DNA from 4 places in the Streptomyces sp. NPDC101393 genome. Region 3 is predicted to be linked to each of the others. Evidence: riboswitches for the same ligand, from Rfam matches in the RefSeq annotation. Region 3 holds a riboswitch; each other region holds the start of a gene.

Region 1 (5,617 bases), on a different contig from region 3:
GGAGCAAGGCCGCCGAGCTCGGCTCGCGGATATCCGTGAAAGCCGACGGCGGAAAGCTCACCTCGGTCGTCGTCAAGGACGGCGACGGGGGCGATGTCACCGGGAAGCTCGCCGGTGACGGGGCCTCATGGACGTCGGACGGCAAGATCAGGCCGAAGACCACCTACACCGTCCGGACGAAGGCGACGTCGGACGGGGGCAGGGAATCCGCCAAGAAGTCCGTCTTCACCACGGAAGCGGCCGACAAGGTCAACAAGCTCACCAACACCCCCTCCAACGGCCAGAGTGTGGGCACCGGGATGCCGGTCTCGATCCTCTTCGACCATCACATAGCCACCGACCGGCGTGCCGAGATCGAGAAGGCCCTGAAGGTCACCACCCAGCCGCATGTGCAGGGCTCCTGGGGCTGGGTCAAGGATTACGGCGGCCAGGACCGGATCGACTGGCGTCCCAAGGACTCCTGGCCGGCCGGCACCAAGGTCTCCGTCAAGGGCGCGCTGTCCGGGATCAACTCCGGTGACGACAGCGGCTGGTTCGCCCGGGACTACAACTTCGGGTTCACGATCGGCAAGGACCACAAGGCCGTCATCGACGTGCCCTCGCACACCCTGACCATGTACGAGAACGGCAAGAGCGTCGGCAGCATCACCGGCTCGGCGGGCTCCCCGCAGGACCCGACGCGCGGCGGGGTGCACACCGTACGCAGCAAGAACGCGGCGGAGACGATGGATTCCGCCACCATCGGCCACGGCGACGAGTGGATGCTCGACTCGAAGTGGGTCACGCATCTGACCGCCTCGGGGACGTTCCTGCACTCCGCCCCCTGGAACAAGTCGCTGGGTGTCGTCAACAACAGCCACGGCTGTTTCGGCATGTCCACCGCTGACGCCAAGCGGGTCTACGACTTCCTGCCGATCGGTTCCACGGTCGAGGTGAAGGGCACCAGCAACACGGAACACACCGACGTGGGCAACGGCCTGGAGGTCTGGCAGGAGACCTGGCCGCAGTGGCAGCAGCGCAGCGCACTGAAGTAGCCCCCGGCGACGCCGGTCCCGGCCCACGTACTGCGCCCCGCCCCTGACTCCTTCCGAGTCCCGGGGGCGGGGCGCAGTACGTCGCGGATCAGTGCCCGGAGGGGCGGTCAGCGGTGGCGGCGGCCCCAGCTCACGGTGTCGACGGTGCGGTGGTGGTCGTTGCGCAGGATCGCGGTGTCGGAGTGGTTGTCCCAGACGTAGTGGCGGCGGTCCTGGTAGACGTCGCGGCGGTCGTCGCGGCCGATCCCGGTGTGCACCCGCACCGAACGGTGCCCGTCGAGCACCAGGTGGTGGAAGCGGTGGACGAGGTGGTGCCGGCCCTCGACGAGGGTCCAGCCGCTGAGGTTCACCGCGTGCCGGCCGGTGTTCCGGACCGTGACCCACTCCGCGTTGAGGCTGCGGCGGGAGCCGTCGTCACGCCCGGGGCTGTCGTACTGGATGGGGCCCAGCTCGACGGCGGAACGCTGCGGACGCGGGTCCTGGCGGTGGCCGTCGGCCGCGGCGGGGAGCACGGCGGTGGCCGCCAGCGCCACCGAACCGAGAACGGACGCGGCGATGCGGGATGCGGAGCGGAACATGAGACCTCCTGCATACGGCACCCTCGCAGGGGTGCCGGTCGTGCCCAGTGCCCGGACCGTCGCCGGGCATCCACACTGTGCCGCGCCGCCACCCGCCGTCGTGATGAATCCGCTTGTGTGTTACGAAACATGGACATTTACGCATCCTCTTCGCACCCGGCGCGTGCTCCCCCGCGCCCCGGGCACCCCGTACCGGCGCCGGCGCGCGTCACCTGCGCCGTCTGTCCGATCGCCGCGCCGGGGCCAGCAGCAGGAAGACGGTGGCGAGGACGGTGACGGCCTGGGAGACGACGGTCAGCCGCTTGTCCGTGGTCCACACGGGCTCGTACATGTTCGGCACCGGGCCCAGCGTCCCGACGTCGACGTAGCGGTAGATGAGCAGGAGCGCCAGCCCGCCCGCGGCCACCAGCCAGGCGAAGAGGTCGGCCATAGGGCGCCGCCAGATCAGGACGAGCAGCGCCGCCAGCGAGGCCAGTCCGGCTTCGACCCGGAACAGCGTGCCCTGGCTGATGTCCGCGGCGACGGCGTCGTAGGAGTCGGCGAGACGGGCGTGGATGTAGGCGTTCACCGCCAGGCCGGCGGCGGCCAGCACCCGCGCGACACCCCGGGCGACCCGCCCGGCCCGCCCGGTGGACGGCTCCGGTACACCGCGGTCTGCTGCCATGTGGCTCCCCACCTCCTGGGCAAGGGTCGTGTGCGAAGGCTCAGTGGACGGTGAGCGAGCCCTTCATCGACGGATGGATGCTGCAGACGTACGGGTAGTCGCCGGCCTTGTCCGGGGCGGTGAAGGTGGCGGTCTTCCCGGGGCCGATGGGGCCGGTGTCGAAGGGTTTGCTGCCATTGGCCGTCACGGTGTGGGCGGTGTCGTCCTCGTTGACCACGGTGACCTTCGCGCCGGGGCGCACGGTCAGTTCGGCGGGGACGAAGGTGAAGTCCTTGACGGTGATCCGCGACTGCCCCGCCTTGGTGGGCGAGGGCGCGGACGACGGGGTGGACGAGGGGGCGGCCGATGACGGCGCGGGGGAGGATTCCGAGCCGCCGCCACCGTCACCGCACCCGCCGAGCGCCGTGGCGCACAGCACGGCCGCGGCCGTCGCGGCGGCTGCCCTTACGCGGTGGGTCATGGGTGGCTCGCCTCCGGTCCTGCCGCCTGCGCGGGCGGCGCGCGGCCGTCGCTCGGACCGCCCGTCCCACTAGAGCGCAGCTCCCGGCTCCCGGCCATCGGGCGGCGGCGTTCGGCGTACGCGGGCGGACGGGCAGCCGGACACCGTGCCCGCGAGCCACCCCCGGGGCGCGTGTCTCATCTCACCATCCGGCATGTGAGCGGCGCTGTCCGGCTCGTGCCGCAACGCCTAGGCTGGCCGGTGCAACTGGTTCGCCCTGCCCGCCAGGCAGGCGCGTCGCAAGAGGGAACCCGGTGGGAATCCGGGACTGCCCCGCAGCGGTGAGTGGGAACGACCGCCGTCATACGCACTGGACCCCCGGGGGTCTGGGAAGCGACGGCCAGTAGATGTCCGCCTTTCGGCGGACGTGCCCGCGAGTCCGAAGACCTGCCAGTGTCCGTGCGCGAACCTCGCGCACGGTGATCCGGTGACCTCGCGGGTGGGTCGGCGTACACAGCAGGCGGGCACGTGCGGCGAGATCGCGCCGTGGTCCGCCGCTTCGCCGTACTCCGCCTCGTGAGCCGTCCCCGGATCGTAGGGAGACACTCGCGAAGGAGAGTTCCGTGACCAGCAAGTCCGCAGCCGCGGCAGCACGGTCGACCGTGCACGGCTACCCGCGTCAGGGTCAGCACCGTGAACTGAAGAAGGCCATCGAGGGCTACTGGAAGGGCCGGGTCGGCGCCGACGCCCTCCGGGCCACCGCGGCCGAACTGCGCCGCGGCAATTGGCAGCAGCTCGCCGGGGCCGGTATCGACGAGGTGCCGACCGGTGACTTCTCGTACTACGACCACGTCCTGGACACCAGCGTCATGGTCGGTGCGATCCCCGACCGGCACCGCGCCGCGGTGGCCGCCGATGCCCTGGACGGCTACTTCGCGATGGCGCGCGGCACCCAGGACGTGGCGCCGCTGGAGATGACCAAGTGGTTCGACACCAACTACCACTATCTGGTCCCGGAGTTGGGGCCGGACACGGTCTTCGCCGCGGACTCCGGCAAGCAGGTCGCCGAACTGACCGAAGCCCTCACGCTCGGACTCACCGCCCGCCCGGTCCTCGTCGGCCCGGTCACCTACCTCCTGCTGTCCAAGCCCGCTCCCGGTGTCGCCGCCGACTTCGACCCGCTGACGCTGCTGGACCGGCTGCTGCCCGTCTACGCCGAGGTGCTCGCGGATCTGCGGGCGGCCGGCGCCGTCTGGACACAGCTCGACGAGCCGGCACTCGTACAGGACCGCTCGCCCGCCGTCCTGAACTCCGCCGCCCGCGCCTACCGCGATCTGGGCGCACTCACCGACCGCCCGAAGCTGCTGGTCGCCTCCTACTTCGACCGGCTGGGCGACGCGCTGCCGGTGCTGGCCAAGGCGCCCGTCGACGGCCTCGCGCTGGACTTCACCGGCGCCGCCGCCGCCAACCTCGGGGACCTCGCGGCCGTCGGCGGGCTGCCCGGCAAGCGGCTGGTGGCCGGCGTCGTCAACGGACGCAACGTCTGGATCAACGACTTCGAGAAGTCGCTGTCCACGCTGGGCACCCTGCTCGGCCTCGCCGACCGCGTCGATGTCGCCTCCTCCTGCTCCCTGCTGCACGTCCCGCTGGACGCGTCCGCCGAGCGTGACATCGACCCGCAGATCGCCCGCTGGCTCGCCTTCGCCCGCCAGAAGACGTCCGAGATCGCCACTCTGGCGCGCGGCCTGGCACAGGGCACCGACGCCATCGCCGCCGAACTCGCCGCCAACCGGGCCGACCTGGCCTCCCGCGCCGGCTCCGCCCTCACCCGCGACCCGGCCGTACGCGCCCGCGCCGCCGCCGTCACCGACGCGGACGGCCGCCGCTCCCAGCCGTACACCGAGCGGGCCGCGGCGCAGCGCGCCCATCTGCGGCTGCCGCTGCTGCCGACCACCACGATCGGGTCGTTCCCGCAGACCGCCGAACTGCGCACCGCACGCGCCGACCTGCGCGCCGGGCGGATCGACGGCGCCGCCTACGAGGAGCGCATCGCGACCGAGATCCGCGATGTGCTGGCCTTCCAGGAGAAGGCCGGGATCGACGTCCTGGTGCACGGCGAGCCCGAACGCAACGACATGGTGCAGTACTTCGCCGAGCAGCTGACCGGCTACCTCGCCACCCAGCACGGCTGGGTGCAGTCGTACGGCACCCGCTACGTCCGGCCGCCGATCCTGGCCGGCGACATCTCCCGCCCCGAGCCGATGACGGTGCGCTGGACGCGCTACGCCCAGTCGCTCACCGACCGCCCCGTCAAGGGCATGCTCACCGGCCCGGTCACCATGCTCGCCTGGTCCTTCGTCCGCGACGACCAGCCGCTCGGTGACACCGCCCGCCAGGTGGCCCTCGCCCTGCGGGACGAGGTGGGCGACCTCGAAGCCGCCGGGACATCGGTCATCCAGGTCGACGAGCCCGCGCTGCGCGAGACCCTTCCGCTGCGCGCCGCCGACCACGCCGGCTACCTCGCCTGGGCCACCGAGGCATTCCGCCTCACCACCAGCGGCATCCGCCCGGACACCCAGATCCACACCCATATGTGCTACGCGGAGTTCGGTGACATCGTCCAGGCCATCGACGACCTCGACGCGGACGTCATCAGCCTGGAGGCCGCCCGCTCCCACATGCAGGTCGCCCGGGAACTCGCCGCGCACGGCTACCCGCGCGAGGCCGGCCCCGGCGTCTACGACATCCACTCCCCCCGCATCCCCAGCACCGAGGAGGCAACCGCCCTGCTGCTCAAGGGACTTGAGGCCATCCCGGCCGAGCGGCTGTGGGTCAACCCCGACTGCGGCCTGAAGACCCGCGGCTGGCCCGAGGTCCGCGCCTCACTGGAGAACCTGGTGGC
Region 2 (5,617 bases), 770 kb from region 3:
GGTGACGGCGCCCGCCGGAACGGTCAGTCCTACCCCGTCCAGCAGCGGCCGCTGCGCTCCGCCGGCATGCGCGGAGATCTCCGGGACGTCCAGCAGCGGTATGTGGACGGAGCCGGTCACCGGCCCCTCCTCTTCTGTTCGAGGGCGCGGTCCACGAGCAGGTTGCCGCCGACGCACAGCGCCGTCAGCAGACCGGCGGGGACCAGCACCGCGGCGGGCTGGGTGAACAGGGCGTCGCTGTTGCGCTCGATGAGCACCGCCCAGTCCGGCGAGGATGCCGGCAGCCCGAGGCCGAGGAAATTGGCGGACGCCAGCAGGTACAGCACCACGGTGAAGCGGCCGCCCGCGTCGGTGGCGAGGGGAGCGGCCAGTTCGCGTGCGAGGTGGCGCAGGTGGATGTAGGCCCAGCCGCGTCCCTGCATCCGCAGCGCCTCGACGACGGTCCGGGTGCTGGGCGCGAGCGCGGCTCCTCGTACCAGCCGCGTCACGGCCGGGACCTGCAGCACCCCGGCCACCGCCACCAGCCAGTACCAGTCCCGGTGCCCCGTCGCGGCCAGGGTCATCAGCACCAGCAGTCCGGGGAAAGCGAGCAGCAGGTCCAGGCCCCGCATCACCGTCTCGTCGAGGCCACGCCGCGGGCCCGCGGCCAGCAGCCCCAACGGCACCCCTGCGGCCATGCCGACCAGCAGCGCGCCAAGGGCGCTGCCCACGACCGAGGCGCCGCCGTGCAGCACGAGCCACAGCACGTCGCGGCCCAGCACGTCGGTTCCGAGCGGGTGCCCGGCGCCTGGCGGCTGCGACGGTAACGCGCCCTCCGCCGACGGCGCGTTACCGGCCACCCACGGCCCCAGGGCGGCGGCGAGCACCGGCACGCCGAGCAGCACCAGCGCGATCCAGGGACGGCGGGGACGGCCGGTGCCGGCGGCGTCGGCCTTCTTCCGCGCGGTCACGCCGTCACCTCCCGACGCGGCGCCAGCCGGTGGGCGGCCAGGTCGCCGACGAGGTTCACGGCGACGGCGGTGCCGGCGAACAACAGCGCGTACGTCTGTACCTGGGGAAGGTCCCGGTTCTGCACCGCCTCGACGAAACCGCTGCCCAGCCCGCGGAATCCGAACACCACCTCCACCAGCACGGCGCCGCCCAGCAGGCCCTCCACGCACCGGGCGTACTGCTGCGCGGCGGGCCCCAGGGCGCCCGGCAGCACATGGCGCAGCACCACCGTCCGCTCCCGCATCCCCAGCAGCCGCAGGTGCTCGGGGCGACGGCACCGTGCCGCTCGGCCGCCACGTCGACGCGTATCTGGCGGGCCAGATCGCAGAGGTGCCGGGCCGTCAGGACGGTGACGGGCAGTGCCAGTACGGCCGGCTGCGCCAGCAGGGCCGCCGTGTCCATGCCGACGGCGGTGGCCGGCAGCAGCCCGGCCGCCAGCGACACCGAGGCGACCAGCAGCAGCCCGAGCACGAACTCCGGGACGGCGTGCAGCAGAAGGGCCGCCGTATTCAGCGTCCGGTCGACGCGACTGCCCTCCCGCAGTCCCGACACCGTGCCCAGCAGCGGCGCCAGCACCGTGACCAGCGCCAGCGCCGGGACACCCAGCAGCAGGGTCACCCCGATGCGGCGGCCGATGTCGTCGCCCACCGGCAGGCCGGTCGTCAGGGAATTCCCGAGGTCGCCGGTGAGCAGGTTGCCCGGCCAGTGCCCGAAGCGGGTCCAGGCCGGCTCGTCCAGCCCCAACTGGCTTCGCAGTGCCTGGACTTGTGCGGGCGTTCCGAGTTCGCCGCGGAGCACGTCGGCCGTGTCCCCGGGCAGCAGCGAGCCGACGGCGAACACGGCGACCAGCACCACCAGGCACTGAAGGACCGCCAGCAGTGAGCGCCGCAGGACGTAGGCGCGCACTTCAGCCGATGCGGACCCGGTCGAACCGGGCCCAGTCGTGCGAGTTCGGCGGTGCGGCGCGCAGGCCGCGGACCGAAGGGCCGATGGCGTCGTTGGCATCGGAGAACGCCCACACCAGGAGCCCGGACCCGTCCCGGGCGATCTTCTGGGCGCGGGTGAGCAAGGCCAGCCGGTCCCGCTCGTCGCGGGTGGTGCGGGCGCGCTCCAGCAGCGTGTCGAACTCCTTCGAGGCGTACTGCGTCTGGTTGCGGGCGGCTCCGCCGCGGACCCGCTGCTGGAGGAAGTCGGAGACGGGCAGCGTGGAGCTGGTGTTGAAGGCGGCGACCCCGTGCGTCTTGATCTCACTGAAATACGTGCTGGCGGCCCGGGTGTTGGCGGTCAACTTCAGCCCCACCTCGCGTAGTTGCCGCGCCATCAGGTCCGCGGCCGGCTCCCAGGCGGCGTCGACCGCACTGGTCTCCACGGTGATCTCCCACCCGTCCGCGCCGGCCTCCTTCACGAGCTTCCGGGCCCTTTCGACATCGCGCACGCGGGGCTTCAGGCCGTCGGGGTAGCCGCGCAGGCCCATGCCGAACAGGTCGTTCCCCGGCTCGCCGTGCCCGGCGAGGGCGACGCGCACCAGCGCCTTCCGGTCGAGCCCGAGCTGCACGGCCCGCACCAGCCGCGGGTCGTCGAAGGGCTTGCGGCCGGCGCGCAGCAACAGCTGCTGGGCGGTGGCCCGTTTGGCGGTCAGCAGCCGCGTCGAGCCCTTCTGCTGCAGCCGGTCCACCGAGGCGCCGGCCATGTCGGCGGCGTAGTGGACCTGTCCGGAGAGCAGCGCGTTGAGTCGCGCCGACTCCTCGTTCGCCGGGACGATCTCCAGCTCGGCGATGTGCGGGGCACCGTCCCAGTGGTCCGCCCAGCGCCGGTAGCGGGCGGTCCCGCCGGGTGTGAACGACACGTAGCTGAAGGGGCCGGAGCCGACGGGCTTGCGGAAGTCCTTCGTACCGTCGGGGATGATCTCCGTGCCGGGGCCGGCGAAGACGGTGGGGAACTCGAAGTTCGGCGCCTTCAGCACGAAGACGACGGACCGTTGGCCGTCGGCCTTGCTCGCCTCGAAGTCGATCGCGGAGAGCAGTTGCTGCGAGGGGGAACCGGTGTCGGGGTCGGCAGCGCGGCGGTAGCTGTAGAGGACGTCCCGTGCGGTCACCGGTCTGCCGTCGTGGAACTCCGCCGTGCGCAGACGTATGTGCCACCGGGTGCCGGAGGCGTCGCCCTCCCAGGATTCCGCGAGCCGCTCGCGGACGGACATGTCGTCCGCGTACGTGCCGAGCGTGTCGTAGAGGGCCTTGGCGCGGGCCTGGTCGACGAAGTTCGGCGCGACGTGGGGGTCGAGGGTCTCCTGGGAGCCGCCGGCCGTGAACGCGGCGCGGAACCGGTCGCCGCCGCCCCCGTCCCTCGCGTCCCCGCCGCAGCCGGCGAGCAGGCCGGGCGAGGTCAGCGCCAGGGCGCCTCCGGCGGCCAGCACCATCCGTCTTCCGGGTTCCGGCCGGTTGCCGGGTTCGGGCCGGTGCACCGGCTCCGTCCGGGCATGCGTCGTCACCATCGATCCTCTCCGGGGTTTCCTCGCCCCTGCCATCGGACCGGCGACGGGTCAGTCTCCTGGCTCCCGGATCGTTGCCGGCCTCCGCCTTCCCACCCGCGGCTGCGGACAGTGGCATGCAGGAGGACAGCTCCCCGGTCACAGTGGCGGGACCGCGCCGGAATCGCACCGGCTTCCTGGTCCCCGTCGCCTCGTGCACTCATTGTGGCGCACGAGGCGGCGGGCGCCGGGTCCAGGGGCTCGGTCACGCCGACAGGGCGCCCCGCACGGTGCGTTCGCACGCGTGCGGGGCGCCCTGTCGATCCGGTGGGAGTGTCAGTCCCCCTCGGTTTCGAAGGTGCGCAGCAAATCGGCGGCGACGCTCACGGCAATGGTCGCGGGTTCCTTGCCCGTCAGGGTGGCCAGCCCGATCGGGGTCTTGATCCGGTCGATGGTGGCCTCGCCGTGGCCGCCCTCGGTGGCGAGGCGTTTGCGGAACCGCACCCACTTGGCCTCCGACCCGATCAGCCCGAGGGAGCCGAGATGGGTGGTCCGCAAGGCGGCGTCGCACAGCGCGGCGTCCTCGGCATGATCATGGGTCATGATCAGGATGTGGGTGCCGTGCGGCAACTCCTCCAGCACCTCCTCGGGCAGCAGCGGCGTGTGATGCACATGCACCTGCGCCACCGCGTCCGCCAGCACGTCGAGCCGCTCCTCGGTGAGGATGTCGGCGCGGGTGTCGACCAGATGGAGGTCGAGGTCCTGACGTGCCAGGATGCGTGCCAGTTCCAGCCCTACGTGCCCGACGCCGAAGATCGCCACCGCCCTCACCACCGGCAGCGGTTCGAGCAGCACCGAGACCGCGCCGCCGCAGCACTGCACGCCGTGCTCGTTGGTCACCTTGTCGTTCAGGGCGAAATCGATCAGTTCCGGTTCCGGCTTGGACGCGCCGATCATTCCCCGGGCCCGATCGATCGCGACGGCCTCGATATTGCCGCCACCGATCGAACCCCACGTCTCGGTCTGCCCCACCACCAGTTTCGCTCCTGCGTCGCGTGGGGCGTGGCCGCGCACGGTCGCGACGGTCACCAGCACGCCGGCCTCCCGGCGTGCCCGCAACCGTGTGACCGCGTCGACCCACGTCATGTCAGGCACCGTTCAATGCTGTGGCGTTGCTCCGGATCGTGCCGTTGGCAGCGTTCCCGTTTCCGGCGTGGCCGTCGCCGCCGTGGCCGTTGGCGGCAGCCCCGTTACGGGCGTGACCGTTCGGGGAGGCACCGTTCCGGCGGGCCTGCTGGATCGCCCAGTACACCGCCTCCGGTGTCGCGGGTGAGGCCAACTCGATGCCGGCCCCCTTAGGCCCGAACGCGCCGGCGGCCTGCCGCAACGCCTCTCGCACCGAGAACGCCAGCATCAGCGGAGGCTCACCCACCGCCTTGGACCCGTATACCGAGCCCTCCTCGGTGGCGTTCTCCAGAAGGGTGACGTGGAATTCCTCGGGCATCTCCGAAAAGCTCGGCAGCTTGTAGGTGCTCGCGGCCTGGGTCAGCAGCCGGCCGCGGTGCGGCCCGTCACTGGAGTCCCAGCGCATGTCCTCAAGCGTCAGCCAGCCCGCCCCCTGCACGAACCCGCCTTCCACCTGACCGATGTCGATCATCGGGGACAGGCTGTCGCCGACATCGTGCACGATGTCCACCCGCCGGATGCGGTATGCGCCGGTGAAGCCGTCCACCTCCACCTCGGCCGCGGCGGCCCCATGGGAGAAGTACTTGAACGGCGAGCCCTTGAACGTCTTCGCGTCCCAGTGCAGTCCCTCGGTCCGGTAGAAACCGGCCGCCGACAGCTGAACCCGCTGGAAATACGCGGTGCGCACCAGGTCGTCCCAGGCCAGCTCCTTGTCACTGCCCAGGCTGCGCGCGACGCCCTCGACGATGCGTACGTCCGAGGCATTCGCGCTCAGTTGGGTGGCAGCCACCTGCAGCAGCCGCTCCCGCAACTGCTCGCAGGCGTTCTTCACCGCCGCGCCGTTGAGATCCGCTCCGGCACTCGCGGCGGTGGCCGAGGTGTTGGGCACCTTGTCGGTTCGTGTGGGGGCCAGCCGGACCTTGTGCAGCGGGATGCCCAGGGTGGTCGCGGCCACCTGCAGCATCTTGGTGTGCA
Region 3 (5,617 bases):
GATTGCGGCCCTCGCGGTCTATGGCGCTTCGGTGGGGACGTAGCGGGCCCGGCCGTGTCCCGTGCTTGGGGAGGCGTCTGCCCATGAGCGAGGACGCCGCTGGGGGTGGCCGGAGGCCGACGAGGTGTCAACGGCCTCTGGTCCAAGGGACCTCTGACGTACGGGGTCCCTGACGTGCGGGTCCCTGACGTGCGGGTCCCTGACCTGCGGGGGTCCCTGACGTGCGGCGGTGGGCTCGTCATGTACGCCGCACACAGGACCGTGCCGGCCCTTTGGTGACCACCCGCCTGACCGGCGGCAGGCCCGTCGGCCGGGTGGGCGCGCTATCGCCCCGGTCGTCTCAGCACGCAGTCTCCGCACAGCCCTCCGCCCGGTACGCGGTAGTACAGGCAGCAGCTGCGCCGTGAGAATTCCGGGACGGTGGGATCCAGGGTTCCGCAGTCGCGCAGCGGATCGTCGTCGAGCAGGGAAGCCGTCAGTGCCACGGCCCGTTCCGCCGCGTCCGGATGACCCGTCTTGCGGCACCAGCCGTGCAGCACACGGAGAGTGCCGACGAGCGCGGAGGCGGCGTTGCCCCACAACAGCCGGGCGGAGATCGAGGTCACGGCGCTGATGGCCTCCTGCAGCGGCACCAGGTGACCGTGCAGGACCGCTGCCCGTAGCCGGCTCGTGAGGTCTTCCTCCGCGGCCGGGCGCAGGGGCGACGGGGCGGGAAGCCAGAGTTCGTCGGGGGTGCTGCGGTCCGGATGCCACCACAGGGCGTCGCCGCCTAGATCGGGGACGCGTCCGGCCAGCACCGCCGGCGCGAGGGCGATCGACCACAGGCGCCCGGCGAGCCCCTGCTGAACGAGGGACGCGGCGACCCGCCGCTCCGCCGTGCCGAGCCGCACGGCCACGGTGTCCACGCGGCTGCGCAGAGCCGGTGAGGCTCCCTCTCCGTACAGCTCCGCCAAGGGCAGAAAGCCCTGGTCGCGTGGTGAACCGGCGCCGGTCCGTACCGAGAAGAACGGCCCCACGGCGGCGCTGCGACCGAGGGTCGCGGCCATCGGCTCCTGCGGCACCGGTCCTCCTCGGCTGGGCTGGGCTGCCATCCCGGATCGTACGGCCGAGGTTCGAGGTTTTCCGCCGTGACCTCGGTCTCGCGGGCGCTGAAGCGGGCCGCTCCCGTTCGCGTGCAGGGCTCGCGCTGCGAAAACCTGTAAAAGGTGCCAACGACAGGACGCCTGGACACCTTGGTATCTCGCGTCGGAGTATCCGGCTCTTTGTTAATTCTGCCAATGTTTTCTGGAGGGTCTTCCGCATAGGCTTGAGCCTCGTCGAAGGGGAGTTCCGGTGAGCAAGATCTATGCGGGTGCGCGGCTGAGGCGGTTGCGGGAGGAGCGCAGGCTCAGCCAGGCGGAGCTTGCGCGCAGGCTGGAGATCTCGCCGAGCTATCTCAATCAGATGGAGCACGACTCACGGCCGCTCACCGTCCCGGTGCTGCTGCGGCTGACCGAGGCGTTCGGTGTCGACGCGAGCTTCTTCTCGGAGCGGGACACCAGCCGACTCGTCGCCGACCTGCGCGAGACCCTCGCGAACGAGGTCGCCACGGCCCAGGTCTCCCCGTCCGACCTGGCGCAACTGGCCACCCAGATGCCGGCCGCCGCCTCGGTCCTGCTGGAGCTCGGCCGGCGCAACCACGCCCTGACCCAGCAGCTGGCCGTGGCGGCCGAAGGCCGGGACGGCGAGGTGCCGGCTCTGCCACGGTCCCCGCACGAGGAGATCCGGGAGTTCTTCTACCGCCGGCAGAACTACCTCCACGACGCCGACCTGGCCGCGGAGGGTCTCGCCCGCGACATCGGCATCGGCCCCGGTGAGGTGCTGCGGGTCCTGACCGCACGGCTCACCGACCACCACGGGGTACGCATCGCGTCGGACTCCGGACAACCGCACCGCTACGACCCCGTGGCCCGCGTACTGCACCTGTCCAGCCGCCTGCGACCGGGCCAGCAGGCATTCCGGATGGCCACCCAGCTCGCACTCCTCGAATGCGGCGACGAGCTCTCCGCGCTGGCGGCTGAGGACTACGCGGAGGGCTCCGACACCTGGTCGCTCGCCCGGATCGGCGTGGCGAACTACTTCGCCGCCGCCCTGATCCTTCCCTACCGCGCCTTCCACGCCGCCGCGGAGGAGGTCCGCTACGACATCGAGCGACTCACCGACCAGTTCGGCCTGGGCTACGAGACGGTGTGCCACCGCCTCAGCACGCTGCAGCGCCCCCGGCTGCGCGGAGTGCCGTTCTCCTTCGTCCGCGTCGACCGGGCCGGCAACATGTCCAAGCGGCAATCCGCCACCGGCTTTCACTTCTCGCGCGCCGGTGGCACCTGCCCGCTGTGGAACGTCTACGAGGCGTTCGCCGCGCCCGGCCGTATCCATGTCCAGATCGCCGCCATGCCGGACGGCCAGCGCTATCTGTGGACCGCCCGTGCCGTCACCCGCCACCGCGGCGGCTGGGGCGAGCCGGGCAAGACCTTTGCCATCGGCCTCGGTTGCGAGATCCGGCACGCCTCCCGGCTGGTGTACTCCGACGGCCTCGACCTCGACAACACCGCCGCCGCCACCCCCATCGGCATGGGCTGCCGCATCTGTGAACGCCTCGACTGCCCCCAGCGTGCCGTGCCGCCCCTGGGACAGCCGCTGGCCATCAACGAGAACAGCAGCACCTTCGTGCCCTACCCCGTGGCGGATGCATCGGCCTGAGCCACCCGTTCGGTCTGGGCCTCCCGTTGGCCGGATGGGGCCCGAGTCCGGTCAGCCGTCGGCGGCGGACAGGCGCATCGCCTCACCCGCCGTCACGGGATCTCCCGCGTCGACGGAGTGCAGGACGTGCGCCAGGACCTCCGCGCCCCGGACCACCCGAGGCCCCGGCCGGTTGAAGTACGCGGGCCCGTCGAGGATCCAGACGGCATCGTTGCGTACGGCGGGCAGTTCGTCCCAGCCCGGCAGTTCGGTGAGCACATGGCGTTCCCGCAGGGTGCGTTCGGGGCTGAAGCCGCAGGGCAGTACGAGGATGACGTCGGGGCGCGCGGCGCGTACGGCACTCCACTCCATCGGCGCGGTGTGCTCGCCCGGCGCCGCCAGCAGCGGCGCGCCTCCGGCGCAGCTGATCTGCTCCGGGACCCAGTGGCCCGCGGGCCAGAGAGGGTCGAGCCACTCGATGGCGACCACGCGGGGCCGTGGCCGCCCGGCGGTCAGCTGTTCCACCTTCGCCAGGCGTGTACGCAGCTCCGCGCGCCGCAGTTCCGCACGTTCGCGCACGCCCAGCTGCGCGCCCACGGTGACCAGGCAGTCCAGTACCTCGTCCAGGGTCCGCGGCTCCAGGCTGAGCATCTTGGTACCGGCGTCCAGGACCCGCACGGCCTTCGAGACGCTGCTGTACGACACCGCGCACACGTCACAGAGGTCCTGGGTGAGTACGACGTCCGGGGCGAGGGCGGCGAGGGCCTCGGTGTCGAGGGTGTAGAGCGAGGAGCCGGTGTGGGAGGCGCCGCCCACCGCGTCGGAGATCTCCCGGCTGCTCAGGGTGTCCGCGGAGAATTCGGCAGCCGTGACGGCGGGCACCCCCGAGACGGCCTCGGGCGGCCAGTCGCATTCGTGGGTGCGGCCCACCAGGTCGGCGGTCAGACCGAGTTCGGCCACGATGTCGGTGGCGGCCGGGAGCAGGGAGACGATGCGCATGGTTCGACCCTAGGGTCTGTCGTGTGGATCACGCCGGGCTCGCGGGGTCCGGCACGCGCATCTGCTGCGTTGTCGTCAATCAGCAACGCTCCGCGTTGCCTCGATCCTCCGCCGTGCAGCTGCACGCACCGGACCCCGCTCCCTGATCCGGCGTGATCCGAACGACAGACCCCAGGTCCCCTCGGGCGGCGGGGCGGGGTGGACTTACTAGGACGTCCAACTATATGTTCGTCGGCAAGCCCGCGGTGCAGGGAAGCCGGTGTGAATCCGGCGCGGTCCCGCCACTGTGACCGGGAAGTGTGCTCTTCGAGCAGGACAGGCCACTGACGGAGAAATCCGTCGGGAAGGCCGGAGAGCGCGCGGTGATCCGGGAGTCAGGATACCGGCCGCGGGGTGTTCCGTGTTGTCCACGAGGATGGAGCAGACACGCATGGCACCGGTCCGTACCCACGACCCAGGTGATCCGGCGGAGCAGGCGGCGGCATACGCCGACCTCTAGTTCCGCGACGGCTCTTCGGCCTTCGCGTCCCACGGCCTGCCCGTGCCCGCACCCCACAGGGTGCGGTCCTCGGCCTGCCGTGCCATCCCCGGATCGCACCTGACGAGAGCAGGCTCTCATGGTCCGTGAACTGACACATTTCATCGGCGGCAAGCACACACCGGGAACCTCCGGGCTCTTCGCCGACGTGTACGACCCCAACACCGGCCTGGTCCAGGCCCGGGTCCCGCTGGCCGGGCGGGCCGACACCGAGCGGGCGATCGCCGATGCCGAGTCGGCGCAGCAGGAGTGGGGCGAGTGGAATCCGCAGCGCCGCGCCCGGGTGCTGCTGAAGTTCCTCCAACTCGTCGACGGAGAGCGGGAGTCACTGGCCCGCATGCTCTCCGCCGAGCACGGCAAGACCGTCGCCGACGCGCACGGTGACCTTCAGCGCGGCTTGGAGGTCGTCGAGTTCGCCGCCGGGATCCCGCATCTGCTCAAGGGGGAGTTCACCGACAATGCGGGGGGCGGCATAGACGTCCACTCGCTGCGCCGTCCGCTCGGCGTCACGGCCGGTATCACCCCGTTCAACTTCCCCGCGATGATCCCGTTGTGGAAGGCCGCCCCGGCCGTCGCCTGCGGCAACGCCTTCCTCCTCAAGCCGTCGGAACGCGCCCCGTCCGTACCCCTGCGACTCGCGGAACTCTTCCTGGAGGCCGGCCTGCCGCCCGGTGTGCTGAACGTCGTCAACGGCGGCAAGGAAGCGGTCGACATCCTTCTCGCGGACCCGCGCGTACAGGCCGTCGGCTTCGTCGGCTCGACCCCGATCGCCGCCGACATCTATGCCACCGCCGCCCGGCACGGCAAGCGCGCCCAGTGCTTCGGGGGCGCCAAGAACCACATGATCGTGATGCCGGACGCCGATCTCGACCAGGCCGTGGACGCCCTGATCGGTGCCGGGTACGGATCGGCCGGCGAGCGCTGCATGGCGATCTCCGTCGCCGTTCCGGTGGGTGAGGACACCGCCGACCGCCTGGTCGCCCGCCTCAAGGAGCGTCTCGCCACCCTGCGGATCGGTGCCTCCCACGACCCCGACGCCGACTTCGGCCCGCTGGTGAGCCGGGACGCCCTCGACCGGGTACGCCGCTACGTCGACATCGGCGTCACCGAAGGAGCCGAACTCATCGTCGACGGACGGGACTTCAGCCTCCCCGGCCATGAGAACGGCTTCTTCGCAGGGGCCTCGCTCTTCGACCGGGTCGCCCCGGCGATGCGGATCTACCGGGAGGAGATCTTCGGCCCGGTCCTCTGCGTGGTGCGCGCCGCCGACTACGAGGAGGCACTGCGACTGCCCAGCGAGCACCCGTACGGCAACGGGGTGGCGATCTTCACGCGGGACGGTGACACCGCCCGCGACTTCAG
Region 4 (5,617 bases), on a different contig from region 3:
TGCCGACCGGGTGGCCGAGGTTGTAGTCGACGAGCGACTTCTCGGAGACCAGCGGCGCCGACCGGTCGCCGCTGCCGGCCGTGCCCGCTCGCCCCTTCGCACCCTCCGCACCCCCCGCGCTGCGGGCGTCCTTGCCGTCCGTGCCGTCCGTGCCGTCCGTGCCTTCCTCGTATGGGCGGAGCGAACACAGCAGTTCGGTGCTGCCCGCGTACTGGCTGCCCGGGGCGGACAGCCGGCTCTCGGCATCCTGGGCGAGCGAGCGGTCGGGGGTGCCCGCCGGACCGATCCGGGAGCCGTCGCCCGCGAGGTAGAGGCCGATGGTGTGCAGCAGGCCGGTGCCGGACAGGACCGGGCTGGGGCGGAGGAGCTCCAGATCGCGGTGGGCGCTGTCGGTGCCGGTGAGCAGGTCCTTCCAGGAGGCGCCGACCCGTTCGACGTCGTCGAGCCGCTTGTCGGCGGGGATGCCGACGACCAGCGGGCTGTAGGCGACCGGGCCGGTGTTGTGCAGGGTCGCCGGGGAGCCATCGGGCAGCACCCGCCGGGCCTCCTCGTAGTCGGCGGTGGATTCGGGGATCCACAGGTCGGGCTGCGGTCCCGGCCGGTGGAGCGGGTCGGCGCCCTTGGCGTCCCGCGCGCCCGCGTTCGCGCCGTGCGCCTCGCCCTGCCAGCGGTCGGCGGCGGCGAAGCCCGCGCCGACCTGGTCCTTGGCGGCGGAGTAGACGGTGATCTGGGCGCGCCGGCAGCCGTCGGGCAGGTCCCGTTCGCCCTGCAGCGGCCGGGTGTTGAGGTCGGACATCTCGTAGGAGAAGGCCGCGCTGCGCAGGGTGGGTTCAGCCTCGGGGGCGGTCAGCAGCCGCAGTTCGAGTGCGGGCGGGCAGGCCGGCGGCGTGCTGACGGCGTTCAGCGCGACGACACCGCCGGTGAGGAGCACCAGCGCCGTCAGGAACACCATCAGGACGCGCCGCCAGCGCAGGATGCGCACTTTCCACCAGCGGCGTAACCGGATCCGCAGCGGCGTCCTGGGCCGGACCTCGGGGGTGGCGAAGGAGAGGATGACGTCGTCGACGGTGTTCTGTTTGGCCGAGCGCGGCTCCCATACGTCGCCCATCGGCGTCTCCTCGCCGGCGAGCCGGTCGCGCAGGGCGCGGACGAGGTCCTCGAAGGTGACGAACGCCTTGCCGGGTATGCCGCGTTCGAGGATCTGCACGGCGGCGCGGGTGAAGAGGGTGCCGCCGGCCGGCTCCTCGCCGCTGAAGATCCGGCGGTTGGGCTGCGCGGCCATCAGCAGCGACATGGGTGTGCGGCTGGAGTGGAAGGCCTCGCCGGCGTTGCCTGCATAGCAGCACTCCAGGACGATCACGATCCGGTCGGCCCGCGCATTGCCGAGGTAGGACAGCACCAGGTCCTGCCAGGAGACGGTCTTGTGGCCGCCCTTGGCCGCCGAGCCGCCCACCATGAGCTGGAGGTCACCGCCGTCGGGGCCGACGCGTCCGTGGCCGGAGAAGTGGACCAGCAGCAGCCCGCGCGCCTCCCTGGTGACGGCGTCCAGCGCCCTTTCCAGCTCCCACGGCTCCTTGGGCCGGCAGATGACGACCTCGTCGCCGGTGAACAGGTCGGTGCCAGGGGCGGTCAGGACGCGCTCCAGCTGCTCGGCGTTGTCCTTCACGGCGGGGAGCTCGGGCAGATGCAGGTAGTCGCTGACGCAGATCAGCAGCGCACGGTTGTCCTTGCCCCGCGCGTCGTATTCGGACATCCGGCTCAGCCCTCGGAGGTGTTGCCGCCCTCGGCCGCCGGGCTGCCGGGATCGGGGCGTCCGGGCGCCGCGCCGTGCGGGAGACCGTCGCCGACCTGCCGCAGACCGCCGCCGGCGCCGCCCGCCTCCAGAGCGGGCTGCTCGCCCGCGGCGCGTTCCTCCCTGCGCCGCCGCAGCCATTCGCGCAGGGCGATGCCCAGCCCCTTGGCCACTTCGGCGGCGGCCGCGCCGACGACGACCAGGATCAGGTCGTCGACGCCGACGGCCATGTCCCCGCGGCCGGGCCGGTCCGCACCGCCCGTCGCGTCGTCCGGCCGCGCCCGCTGTTCCCATGCGTGCGGGCGGCGCGCCAGCCAGGGTTCGCGCTCCAGCCAGGCCTTGAGGTCGGCGTTGTCCTGCTGCGGATTGTTCGTGCCCGTGATCCGTAGGCGGATCTCTTGACGGTCAGCGTGCTGCGGCATCCCCCGGCCCCCTTCCGGCGGGCCATCGCCCGCCGTGCACCAGATAGTGACGCGGGATCAGGTCAGGGGGCAACAGTCCGTGACACACCCGCCACCCTGTGGCGTGCGCCACAGTGCCTGTCACATGGCTGCGGTGCAGGTCAAGGGTGAGTTGACGGGCATTCGCGGGGCGTGGTGGACTGCCGGGGCCATTCGGCGACAGATGAGGAAGTCCGGTGAGAATCCGGCGCGGTCCCGCCACTGTCACCGGGGAGCGTTCCTCCACCAAAGGTCACGGTCCGCTGCGCGCAGGCCCGTCGGGTCGCACGTGTACGGACTGGAAGGCCGGGGGAAGTGCCGATCCGGGGAGCCAGGAGACTCTGGTCGCCGTCACGTCGAGCCAGGGCGCGGACCCTGAGTGAGGACATACCGCCATGCCCGGCCGCAGTACGAGAACCCGTCCGGCAGTCCCTGTCGCAGCACCCCTCCGAGGCATGACGGCGGTCTGATCCGATGCGCGCGGAACACGTCACGTACGCGTGCGGCGCGGCCCTCGGCTTTCTCGGCGACCTGATCGTGGCGGATCCCCGCCGCGGCCATCCGGTGGCCGCTTTCGGCCGTGCCGCGGGCGCCGTCGAACGCCGGCTCTGGCACGACCACCGCGGCCACGGGACGCTGCACGCCGTGCTGTGCGCGGGCGGCGCGGCCACCGGCGCGGCGCTGCTGCGGCGCGCCGTACGCGGTCCGGCGCCTTCCCCGGGCTCCCCCGGCTCCCCCTCCGTTCCGTTCTCCCTCCGCACGGGTGCCGACATCGCGCTGACCGCGGCGGCGGTGTGGGCCGTGCTGGGCGGTACGTCGCTCGGCCGCGAGGCGCGGGCCATCGGCGGCGCGCTGACGGCGGGCGACCTGGACCTGGCGCGCGAGCGGCTGCCACATCTGTGCGGCCGCGATCCGCAGGCGCTGGACGGGCCGCAGATGGCCCGCGCGGTGGTCGAGTCGGTCGCCGAGAACACCTCCGACGCCGTGGTGGGCGCCCTGGTCTGGGGCGCGCTGGCCGGGGTGCCGGGGCTGGTGGGATTCCGGGCCGTGAACACCCTCGACGCGATGGTGGGCCACAAGTCGCCGCGGTACCTCCGGTTCGGCTGGGCCTCGGCCCGGCTCGACGACCTCGCCGGCTGGCCCGGCTCCCGGCTGACCGCCGCGCTGACCGTCCTCGCGGGGCCCGACCGGCGCGGCGCGCTGCGGGCCTGGCGGGCGGACGGCGGATCCCATCCGAGCCCCAACGCGGGCCCGGTGGAAGCGTCGTTCGCGGGCGCGCTGGGCGTACGCCTCGGCGGCACGCTGGCCTACGGCGGGCGGATCGAGCACCGGCCGCAGCTCAACGGCGGGGCGCCGCCGGTCGCTGCGCCCGACATCGCACGTGCGGTACGGCTCTCGCGCCGGGTGAGCGCGCTGACGCTGGCGACGACGGTCGCGGGACGGCTCGCGGTGGGCGCGCTGTACGCCCGGCACAGGAAGAGGAGGCCCCAGTGAACGGCCAGCACGGGCAGCACGGGCAGCGCGAGCGGTCGGGCGGGGCGGTCGGCGGTGGCCTGTTGGTCGCCGGGACGACGTCCGACGCCGGCAAGAGCGTGGTCACGGCGGGCATCTGCCGCTGGCTGGTCCGGCAGGGCGTCAAGGTCGCGCCCTTCAAGGCGCAGAACATGTCGCTGAATTCGTTCGTGACGCGCGAGGGCGCGGAGATCGGGCGGGCCCAGGCGATGCAGGCCGCGGCGGCCCGGGTCGAGCCGACCGCGCTGATGAATCCGGTGCTGCTCAAGCCCGGCAGCGACCGCAGCAGCCAGGTGGTGCTGCTGGGGCATCCGGTGGGTGAGCTGAGCGCCAAGGGGTACTTCGGCCACACCGGCAGCGGCACGCCGGGCGGCGAGGCCCCGTACGCCGGGCGCCGCGAGCAACTGCTCGGCACGGTGACGGACTGCCTCCAGGAGCTGCGGCGCACCCATGACGCGGTGATCTGCGAGGGCGCGGGCAGCCCCGCCGAGATCAATCTGCGCCGCACCGACATCGTCAACATGGGGATCGCGCGGGCCGGCCGGCTGCCGGTCGTCGTGGTCGGCGACATCGACCGGGGCGGGGTGTTCGCCTCCTTCTTCGGCACCACGGCGCTGCTGTCGAAGGAGGACCAGTCGCTGATCGCCGGGTATCTCGTCAACAAGTTCCGGGGCGATGTGTCGCTGCTGGAGCCGGGTCTGGACATGCTGCGCGAGATCACCGGGCGGCCGACGCTGGGCGTGCTGCCGTTCGCGCACGGGCTGGGCATCGACGAGGAGGACGGCCTGCGGGTCTCGCTGCGGGGCGCGGTGCGCGAGAGCGTGGTCGCGCCGCCGTACGGCAGGGACGTGCTGCGGGTCGCGGTCGCCGCGGTGCCGCTGATGTCGAACTTCACGGATGTCGACGCGCTGGCCGCCGAACCGGGCGTGGTGGTGCGGTTCGTGGACCGGGCCGAGGAACTGGCCGACGCGGACCTGGCAGTGCTGCCGGGCACCCGGGGCACCGTCCGGGCGCTGGAGTGGCTGCGCGAGCGCGGCCTCGCCGACGCGATCGCCCGCCGGGCCGCCGAGGGCCGCCCGGTGCTCGGCATCTGCGGCGGCTACCAGATGCTCGGTCAGCACATCGAGGACGAGGTCGAGTCGCGGGCGGGCGCGGTGCCCGGCCTGGGGCTGCTGCCCGTACGGGTGCGGTTCGCGGTACGCAAGACGCTGGCGCGGCCGGTCGGTTCGGCGCTGGGCGAGCCCGTGGAGGGCTACGAGATCCACCACGGGGTGGCCGAGGTCGAGGGCGGCGAGACGTTCTTCTCCGACGGGGAGGGGCAGAGTCTGGACGGGTGCCGGGTCGGCTCCGTCTGGGGCACGCACTGGCACGGCTCACTGGAGAGCGACGGATTCCGGCGGGCGTTCCTGCGCCGGGTCGCCGCGGACGCGGGCCGGGCGTTCGTGCCGGCCCCCGACACCTCGTTCGGCACCCTGCGGGAGGAGCAGCTCGACCGGCTCGGCGATCTGATCGAGGAGCACGCGGACACCGACGCGCTGTTGCGGCTCATCGAGAAAGGGGTGCCCGAGGGGCTGCCGTTCGTCCCTCCGGGGGCGCCGCGCGGTCCGGAGCGCACCGCACCGCACCCGGGCGTCGACACGCCCGGTCACCGCAATTCCCTTGAAGGGGGTACCCGTTAATGGCCTCGGCCCCATACCCATTCACCGCGGTCGTCGGCATGGACGACATGCGGCTGGGCCTGCTGCTCAACGCCATCTCGCCGGCCATCGGCGGGGTGCTCGTCCGGGGGGAGAAGGGCACCGCGAAGTCGACGATGGTGCGCGGCCTCACGTCGCTGATGCCCGCCGTGGACGTCGTCACCGGCTGTCGTTTC

The links. Region 3 has a riboswitch for cobalamin ahead of ACIRQ7_RS09550 (CoA-acylating methylmalonate-semialdehyde dehydrogenase). Riboswitches for the same ligand answer to the same signal wherever they lie in the genome.
Region 1: it holds a riboswitch for cobalamin, as region 3 does, so the genes downstream of both, metE (5-methyltetrahydropteroyltriglutamate--homocysteine S-methyltransferase) here and ACIRQ7_RS09550 (CoA-acylating methylmalonate-semialdehyde dehydrogenase) in region 3, are expected to answer to the same signal.
Region 2: it holds a riboswitch for cobalamin, as region 3 does, so the genes downstream of both, ACIRQ7_RS06085 (ABC transporter substrate-binding protein) here and ACIRQ7_RS09550 (CoA-acylating methylmalonate-semialdehyde dehydrogenase) in region 3, are expected to answer to the same signal.
Region 4: it holds a riboswitch for cobalamin, as region 3 does, so the genes downstream of both, ACIRQ7_RS33420 (cobalamin biosynthesis protein) here and ACIRQ7_RS09550 (CoA-acylating methylmalonate-semialdehyde dehydrogenase) in region 3, are expected to answer to the same signal.

What each region holds. Positions count from the first base shown of each region.
Region 1 is NZ_JBIWNU010000006.1:505,909-511,525, reverse strand. It holds gene ACIRQ7_RS21950 (Ig-like domain-containing protein) at 1-1,034, shown strand, start outside; gene ACIRQ7_RS21945 (lamin tail domain-containing protein) at 1,142-1,612, opposite strand; gene ACIRQ7_RS21940 (hypothetical protein) at 1,821-2,276, opposite strand; gene ACIRQ7_RS21935 (cupredoxin domain-containing protein) at 2,317-2,736, opposite strand; cobalamin riboswitch at 2,967-3,185, shown strand; gene metE (5-methyltetrahydropteroyltriglutamate--homocysteine S-methyltransferase) at 3,339-5,617, shown strand, end outside.
Region 2 is NZ_JBIWNU010000002.1:94,455-100,071, forward strand. It holds gene ACIRQ7_RS06070 (ABC transporter permease) at 117-950, opposite strand; gene ACIRQ7_RS06075 (ABC transporter permease subunit) at 947-1,234, opposite strand; partial or broken gene ACIRQ7_RS06080 (hypothetical protein) at 1,729-1,995, opposite strand; gene ACIRQ7_RS06085 (ABC transporter substrate-binding protein) at 1,898-3,481, opposite strand; cobalamin riboswitch at 3,531-3,659, opposite strand; gene xdhC (xanthine dehydrogenase accessory protein XdhC) at 3,794-4,603, opposite strand; gene xdhB (xanthine dehydrogenase molybdopterin binding subunit) at 4,605-5,617, opposite strand, start outside.
Region 3 is NZ_JBIWNU010000002.1:865,051-870,667, reverse strand. It holds gene ACIRQ7_RS09570 (hypothetical protein) at 1-43, shown strand, start outside; gene ACIRQ7_RS09565 ((2Fe-2S)-binding protein) at 324-1,061, opposite strand; gene ACIRQ7_RS09560 (short-chain fatty acyl-CoA regulator family protein) at 1,333-2,739, shown strand; gene ACIRQ7_RS09555 (cobalamin-binding protein) at 2,791-3,717, opposite strand; cobalamin riboswitch at 3,933-4,123, shown strand; gene ACIRQ7_RS09550 (CoA-acylating methylmalonate-semialdehyde dehydrogenase) at 4,335-5,617, shown strand, end outside.
Region 4 is NZ_JBIWNU010000013.1:90,422-96,038, reverse strand. It holds gene ACIRQ7_RS33430 (caspase family protein) at 1-1,753, opposite strand, end outside; gene ACIRQ7_RS33425 (hypothetical protein) at 1,759-2,214, opposite strand; cobalamin riboswitch at 2,417-2,574, shown strand; gene ACIRQ7_RS33420 (cobalamin biosynthesis protein) at 2,707-3,726, shown strand; gene ACIRQ7_RS33415 (cobyric acid synthase) at 3,723-5,423, shown strand; gene ACIRQ7_RS33410 (putative cobaltochelatase) at 5,423-5,617, shown strand, end outside.